2 regions of the Streptomyces sp. NPDC008238 genome follow, and region 1 is predicted to be linked to the other one. Evidence: riboswitches for the same ligand, from Rfam matches in the RefSeq annotation. Region 1 holds a riboswitch; the other holds the start of a gene.

What was found. A riboswitch is a leader RNA that binds a small molecule or an ion and turns the genes downstream of it on or off. The one in region 1 is predicted to bind glycine.
Region 2: another riboswitch for glycine. It lies ahead of gcvT (glycine cleavage system aminomethyltransferase GcvT); the one in region 1 lies ahead of gcvP (aminomethyl-transferring glycine dehydrogenase).

The regions. Positions count from the first base shown of each region.
Region 1 covers NZ_JBIBGK010000008.1:274,496-277,889, forward strand. Annotated here, with positions in the region: gene gcvP (aminomethyl-transferring glycine dehydrogenase) at 1-1,940, opposite strand, end outside; glycine riboswitch at 1,978-2,094, opposite strand; glycine riboswitch at 2,097-2,200, opposite strand; gene ACFZAU_RS19955 (PRC-barrel domain-containing protein) at 2,302-2,682, shown strand; gene ACFZAU_RS19960 (DNA polymerase IV) at 2,595-3,394, opposite strand, start outside.
Region 2 covers NZ_JBIBGK010000014.1:8,870-12,263, forward strand. Annotated here, with positions in the region: gene gcvH (glycine cleavage system protein GcvH) at 1-371, opposite strand, end outside; gene gcvT (glycine cleavage system aminomethyltransferase GcvT) at 457-1,569, opposite strand; glycine riboswitch at 1,749-1,849, opposite strand; gene ACFZAU_RS25425 (AAA family ATPase) at 2,021-2,698, shown strand; gene ACFZAU_RS25430 (hypothetical protein) at 2,741-3,394, opposite strand, start outside.

The DNA of each region.
Region 1 (3,394 bases):
AGCTCGTCGCGGTACTGCTCGATCTTGGCGCGCAGGTCCTCGACGTCGACCTCGCCGTCGCCGGCGGTCTTCACGACGACGACCTTCATGCCGGCCATCACCGCGCTGGCGGCGTTCGTGCCGTGCGCGGAGGACGGGATGAGGCAGACCGTGCGCTGCGTGTCGCCGTTGGCCCGGTGGTAGGCGCGGACGGCCAGCAGGCCGGCCAGCTCGCCCTGGGAACCGGCGTTCGGCTGCAGGCTGACCTTGTCGTAGCCGGTGACCTCGGCGAGGCGGTCCTCCAGCTCGTGGATGAGCGTGAGGTACCCCTCGGCCTGCTCGGCGGGCGCGAAGGGGTGCAGCTGGCCGAACTCGGGCCAGGTGACCGGCTCCATCTCGGTGGTCGCGTTGAGCTTCATGGTGCAGGAGCCCAGCGGGATCATGCCGCGGTCCAGCGCGTAGTCGCGGTCGGCGAGGCGGCGCAGGTAGCGCAGCATCGCGGTCTCGGAGCGGTGCTGGTGGAAGACCGGGTGGGTCAGGTAGTCCACCTCGCGCTCAAGGCCCGCGGGCAGCGCGTCCTCGGTGGCCGCGTCCAGGGCCTCGACGTCGCCGCTGACGCCGAAGGCGCCCCACACGGCGGCGAGGTCGGCACGGCCGGTGGTCTCGTCGCAGGCGATGCCGACCAGGTCGGCGTCGGCCTGGCGCAGGTTGACCCCGGCGTCGCGGGCGGCGGCCACGACCTCGGCGGCCCGGCCGGGCACACGCGCGGTGACGGTGTCGAAGAAGGCGTCCGTGGTCACCTCGACGCCGCCGGCGCGCAGCCCGGCGGCGAGGACCGCGGCGTAGCGGTGGGTGCGGCGGGCGATCTGCGCCAGGCCCTCGGGGCCGTGGTAGACCGCGTACATGCCGGCCATGACGGCGAGCAGCACCTGCGCGGTGCAGATGTTGCTGGTGGCCTTCTCGCGGCGGATGTGCTGCTCGCGGGTCTGCAGCGCCAGGCGGTAGGCCCGGTCGCCGTCGGCGTCGACGGAGACGCCGACCAGGCGGCCGGGCAGGCTGCGGGCGTGCGTGTCACGGACGGCCATGTAGCCAGCGTGCGGGCCGCCGAAGCCCATGGGCACGCCGAAGCGCTGGGTGGTGCCGACGGCGATGTCGGCGCCGAGCTCGCCGGGTGAGGTCAGCACGGTCAGGGCCAGCAGGTCGGCGGCGACGGTGACGATCGCGCCGAGCCCGTGGGCCTGCTCTATGACCGGCTTGAGGTCGCGCACGGCACCGGAGGCACCCGGGTACTGCAGCAGCACGCCGAAGACACCGCGCTCGGCGATCTCCGCCGGGATGCCGCCGGCGAGGTCGGCGACGACGACCTCGACGCCGGTGGGCTCCGCGCGGGTCTCGATCACGGCGACGGTCTGCGGGAAGGTTTCCGCGTCGATCAGGAAGACGCCGTCCTTGACCTTCCCGACCCGGCGGGACAGGGCCATCGCCTCGGCGGCGGCCGTGCCCTCGTCGAGCAGCGAGGCGCCCGAGGTGGGCAGCCCGGTGAGGTCGGCGACGACCGTCTGGAAGTTCAGCAGGGCCTCCAGGCGGCCCTGCGAGATCTCCGGCTGGTAGGGCGTGTACGCCGTGTACCAGGCGGGGTTCTCCATGACGTTGCGCAGGATGACCGGCGGGGTGAAGGTGCCGTGGTAGCCGAGGCCGATCATCGGCCGCAGCACCTGGTTGCGGTCGGCGAGCGAGCGCAGCTCGGCGAGCACCTCGGGCTCGGTGCGGGCGCCGGACAGACCGAGCGCCTCGGCGCTCTTGATGGTGTCCGGGACGGCGGCGGCGGTCAGCTCGTCCAGCGAGCCGTAGCCGACCTGCGCGAGCATCTTGGCCTGCGCACCGGCGTCGGGCCCGACGTGACGCTGCTCGAAGGGGATGCCGCGCTCCAGCTCGGAGAGTGGGATGCGGTTGGCGGTCATCTGCGGAGGCCTCCTGGTCTGGCGCGACACGGCCTCCCCCTCTGTCATCTGAACCTGAGAGCTTCACCGTCCCGCACGTGCCGGGACGGCTTTCACCGTCGGTGAGGAAGTGGCCGCGCACGGTGCGTGCCGCCCTTTCCTGCTTTCCAGAGTGACCTCACCCATGCGGTACGGATGCCTGAGAGATTCCGGGGAGGGTTTGCTCCTTCGGCGCCCGGCGGGCGGTTCCCCGCGTGCCAGGACTCTCCCGCAAGGGGTCAGCAGCCGCTGTCAGCGTACCAGCGCGGTCCGGTGACGGGTCATGTGACAGCCGCCACCTTTCGTGCCTAAATAGGATTAATCGCGACCAGTTGGAGGGACCGTGCAGACCGGTATCGATCCGCGCAGCCTCATCGGGCGCAGGGCCTTCGACCGCAACGGGATGAAGATCGGCACGGTCGACGAGGTGTACCTCGACGACGCCACCGGGGAGCCCGAATGGGCCGCGGTACGCACCGGTCTGTTCAGCCGCGACGCGTTCGTGCCGCTGGAACCGAGCGAGTTCACCGGGGAAGAGCTGCGCGTGCCGTTCGACAAGGCGCTGATCAAGGACGCCCCGGACTTCGGAGTGGGCAGGCACCTCTCGCCCGAGCAGGAGCTCCAGCTCTACCACCACTACGGCATGAGCGGGCCCTCGCTGTCCGGCCCGGTGCCGGAGCCCCCGCCGGACCGCGACTTCGGCACGCTGGCCGGCGACAGCTGACGCGGGAGCGCCCGCGGGCTCGGTAACACCAGGGGGAGCGGCTCGGACGGTTCCAGCTCCGGGTCCGTCACCGCGAAGGTGCGCACCCGCCCCGGCACCACCGAGCCCGGCTCCTCGAAGCGGACGGTGACCCTGCCGACCCCGCTGCCCTGCACCCACCCGGCGCCGTACTCGCGGTGCCGTACGTCCTGGCCCGGCACCCAGCGCCGCTCCTCCGGCGCCGGCTCCCGGACTTCCTCCGCGGGCCGCTCCGGCGCCCCCTCGGACGGGCCCGCCTCCTCGTCCGCCGCCTCCTCCTCCCGCTCCGCCGCCTGGGCGAACAGGTCCTCCTGCGTGAAGTCGGCGAGCCCCGCGACGCCGACCCCCAGCAACCGGACGCCGCCCGTGATGTCGACGGCCTCCAGCAGCCTCGCCGCGGTCTCCCGGACCACCGACAGGTCGTCGGTGGGGGCGCGCAGGGTCTCCGAACGGGTCAGCGTCGTGAAGTCGTACCGCCGCACCTTCAGCACCACCGTGCGGCCCGAACGGCCCGCGGAGCGCAGCCGGCGCACGCAGCGGTCGGCCAGCCGGTCCACCTCCAGCCGGACGCGCACCCGATCGGTGAGGTCGACGTCGAAGGTGTCCTCGACCGAGACCGACTTGCTCTCGCGGTCGGCGACCACGGGGCGCTCGTCGACGCCCAGGGCCATCCCGTGCACATGGGCGCCGTGCG
Region 2 (3,394 bases), on a different contig from region 1:
GTGAAGGCGGTGTACTCGTCCGCGGAGAGCAGGTCGCCCGGCTCCTCGGTGACCTTCACCTTGAACAGCCAGCCGCCCTCGAAGGCCGCCGAGTTCACCAGCGAGGGGTCGTTGACGACGTCCTCGTTGACCTCGGTGACCTCACCGGAGACCGGGGCGTACAGGTCGCTGACCGACTTGGTCGACTCCAGCTCACCGCAGGTCTCGCCCGCGGCGACCGTGTCACCGACCGCCGGGAGCTGGACGTAGACGACATCGCCGAGGGCGTTCGCCGCGTGCTCGGTGATGCCCACCGACGACACGCCGTCCGCGTCGGCGGCCGAGACCCACTCGTGCTCCTTGCTGTACCGCAGCTGCTGGGGGTTGCTCATGGCGTGAATTCTCCTGGATGACGGTATGTGCTGGTGAACGGCTGTCTTGACAGGTGGGACGGGTGTGCCGGATGAGACCGGGGACTCAGCGCTGCCGCTTGTAGAACGGCAGGGCCACCACCTCGTACGGCTCATGCGTACCGCGGATGTCCACGCCCACACCGGAGGTACCCGGCGCGGCGTGCGCGGCGTCCACGTACGCGATGGCGATCGGCTTGCCCAGGGTCGGGGAGGGGGCGCCGGAGGTGACCTCGCCGACCACCTCGCCGCCCGCCACCACCGGGTAGCCCGCCCGGGGTACCCGGCGGCCCTCGGCGACCAAACCGACCAGCTTGCGCGGCGGCGTGGCCTCGGCCTTGGCGGCGGCCGCGGCCAGCGCCTCGCGGCCCACGAAGTCACCTGGCTTGTCGAACTTCACGACCCGGCCGAGCCCGGCGTCGAACGGGGTGAGCGCGGTGGTCAGCTCGTGCCCGTACAGCGGCATGCCCGCCTCCAGGCGCAGCGTGTCGCGGCAGGACAGGCCGCACGGCACCAGGCCGGCGTCCGCGCCCGCCTCGGTCAGCGCCTGCCACAGCTTCTCCGCGTCGGCCGGGGCGACGAAGAGCTCGAAGCCGTCCTCGCCGGTGTAGCCCGTGCGGGCGATCAGCGCGGGGACGCCGGCCACGGTGCCGGGCAGGCCCGCGTAGTACTTCAGCCCGTCGAGGTCGGCGTCGGTGACCGACTTCAGGATGGCGGGGGAGTTCGGCCCCTGGACGGCGATCAGCGCGTAGGCGTCCCGGTCGTCGCGGACCGCGGCGTCGAAGCCGGCGGCGCGCTCGGTCACCGCGTCGAGGACGACCTGGGCGTTGGAGGCGTTGGCGACGACCATGTACTCCTCGTCGCCGAGGCGGTAGACGATCAGGTCGTCGAGGATGCCGCCGTCGGGCGCGCAGATCATCGTGTAGCGGGCACGGCCCACGGCCAGCGCCGAGATGTGGCCCACCAGCGCGTGGTCCAGGGCCTCGCCCGCACCCGGACCGGTGACCGTGATCTCACCCATGTGGGACAGGTCGAAGAGACCGGCCCGGGTCCGTACGGCGGTGTGCTCGTCGCGCTCGCTGGCGTACCGCAGCGGCATGTCCCAGCCCGCGAAGTCGGTCATGGTGGCGCCGAGGGCGCGGTGCAGCGCGTCCAGTGCGGTACGGCGGGATTCACTCATCGGGCGGGCTCCCAAGGCAAGGAAGAGACAGGTAGGGCGATGACGGGGCAGGTCCTCCCCATCTGTCATCGGAACCTGAGAGGTTCACCTGGACCCTCCGTGCGGAGGAGTCCCGGCTTGCACCTTGGGTGGGGCGGCACCCCCGTGGCCGGGAGGGCTCGCCCGCTTTTCAGATGTGCCTCGAACGCGCGGTATCTGTGCCTGAGAGATTCAAGGGAGGACTTGCTCCTTCGGCGTCCCGCCCGCCACAGCGGTGCGGAAACTCTCCCGCGCGGCCTCGAACGGCCTATATGCGATTGAGGCCGCCATCATTGCACGGGCGCCCGCCGTTGTCGCGATCGCGTCCCGGATGTCCCGGTCCGGTCCCGATCCGGTAGTAACGCCGCCGTTCCTCTGGGTAGGCAAAGACACAGGATTTACCATCTTGAACGTCGGACCCGGAGGGCGAACTGTGCGGTGGCAGAGTGCGTATGCGACGGCCGGGGGTCCGGCCGTGTCCCGGCCGGTACCGGCGCGGGCCGGGGAAGCGCGTCGCGGGGGACGTGCCGTACGGCCGCGGCGGCTGATCGATCTGCGACGGGGGCGCCGGCCCGTACGCACCCTGCGCTACCCGCCGGGGGACGTCCTGCTCGTCTCCGGCCTGCCGGGCGGCGGCAAGAGCACCCTCATGCGGCGCGCGACCGGCGGCGCCCGCCTGATCGACTCACAGGACGTCAGGGAACGCTGGCAGGCCCGGGTTCCGCGGCTGCTGCCGTACGCCCTCTACCGTCCCCTGGTGCGGATCGCTCACTACGCCGGGCTGTGGCGGGCGCTGCGCTCGGGCGACAGCGTCGTGCTCCACGACTGCGGAACCCTGCGCTGGGTGCGCGCCTGGGTCTCCCGTGAGGCCCGGCGCCGGGGAAGGGGCATGCACCTGGTGCTGCTGGACGTCCCCGTCCGGACCGCGCTGGACGGCCAGCGCGAACGCGGCCGCCGGGTGTCGGCGTACGCCATGGCCCGGCACCGTGCCGCCTCCCGCCGCCTGCTGACGGAGGCGGAGGCGGGCCGGCTGCCGGGGGCGTGCGCCTCGGTGGTGCTGCTGGACCGCGAAGCGGCCCGGGAGCTCGAGGCCATCGACTTCGACGGCTGAGCGGCCGGGCCGCGACGCGTGAGGGGCGGTACCGCTGAACGATCAACCAATCTGCGGATCCACCTGGGCCTGGGGCGCGATCTCCGCCTCGGGCGACAGCTGCTGCCCCTGGTCGTTCAGGGGGAGCGGCAGCGGGAGCGGAAGCGGCAGCGGCAGTGCGCCGGTGAGCAGCTTCGGCACCGCCAGCAGCAGGGCCTGCAGGTCGGCGACGACGGCGGCGACACCGGCCGTCACACCCGCGAGGTCCTTGGCGACCACCTTGGCCAGCAGGTCCGTGACGTCCTGGACCAGCTTGGTGAGCGCGTTCTTGACGTCGGTGACGGCGTCCGCGGCGCCCTGATCGCCGGGACCGCCGACCTGGTCGATGGTGCTCGGGTCACCCGGCAGGCCGGGGTCCCCTGGCTCCAGGCCCGGTTGTGGCGCGCCCGGATCCATGGCCGCCGGGTCGGTGAAGCCGGGAGAAACCGCACCCGCCTGGTCGAGGACCGAGGCCAGCTGCCCGCTCGCCTCCTCCAGACCCTTGCGGAGTTCCTCGAGCTTCGCCGAGTCCGGGCTTTCGACCTGGGCTTCCTGGGTGAGCTTGGCCCCGATGGACAGCGTGTCACCGAGCTTGGAGATCAGTTCGGCGTTGCCCGTGTCCGCCGCGCGAGCGGCGAGGTGCTCGACCTCGACGGCCGTGCTCCGGGTGGGGGCCTG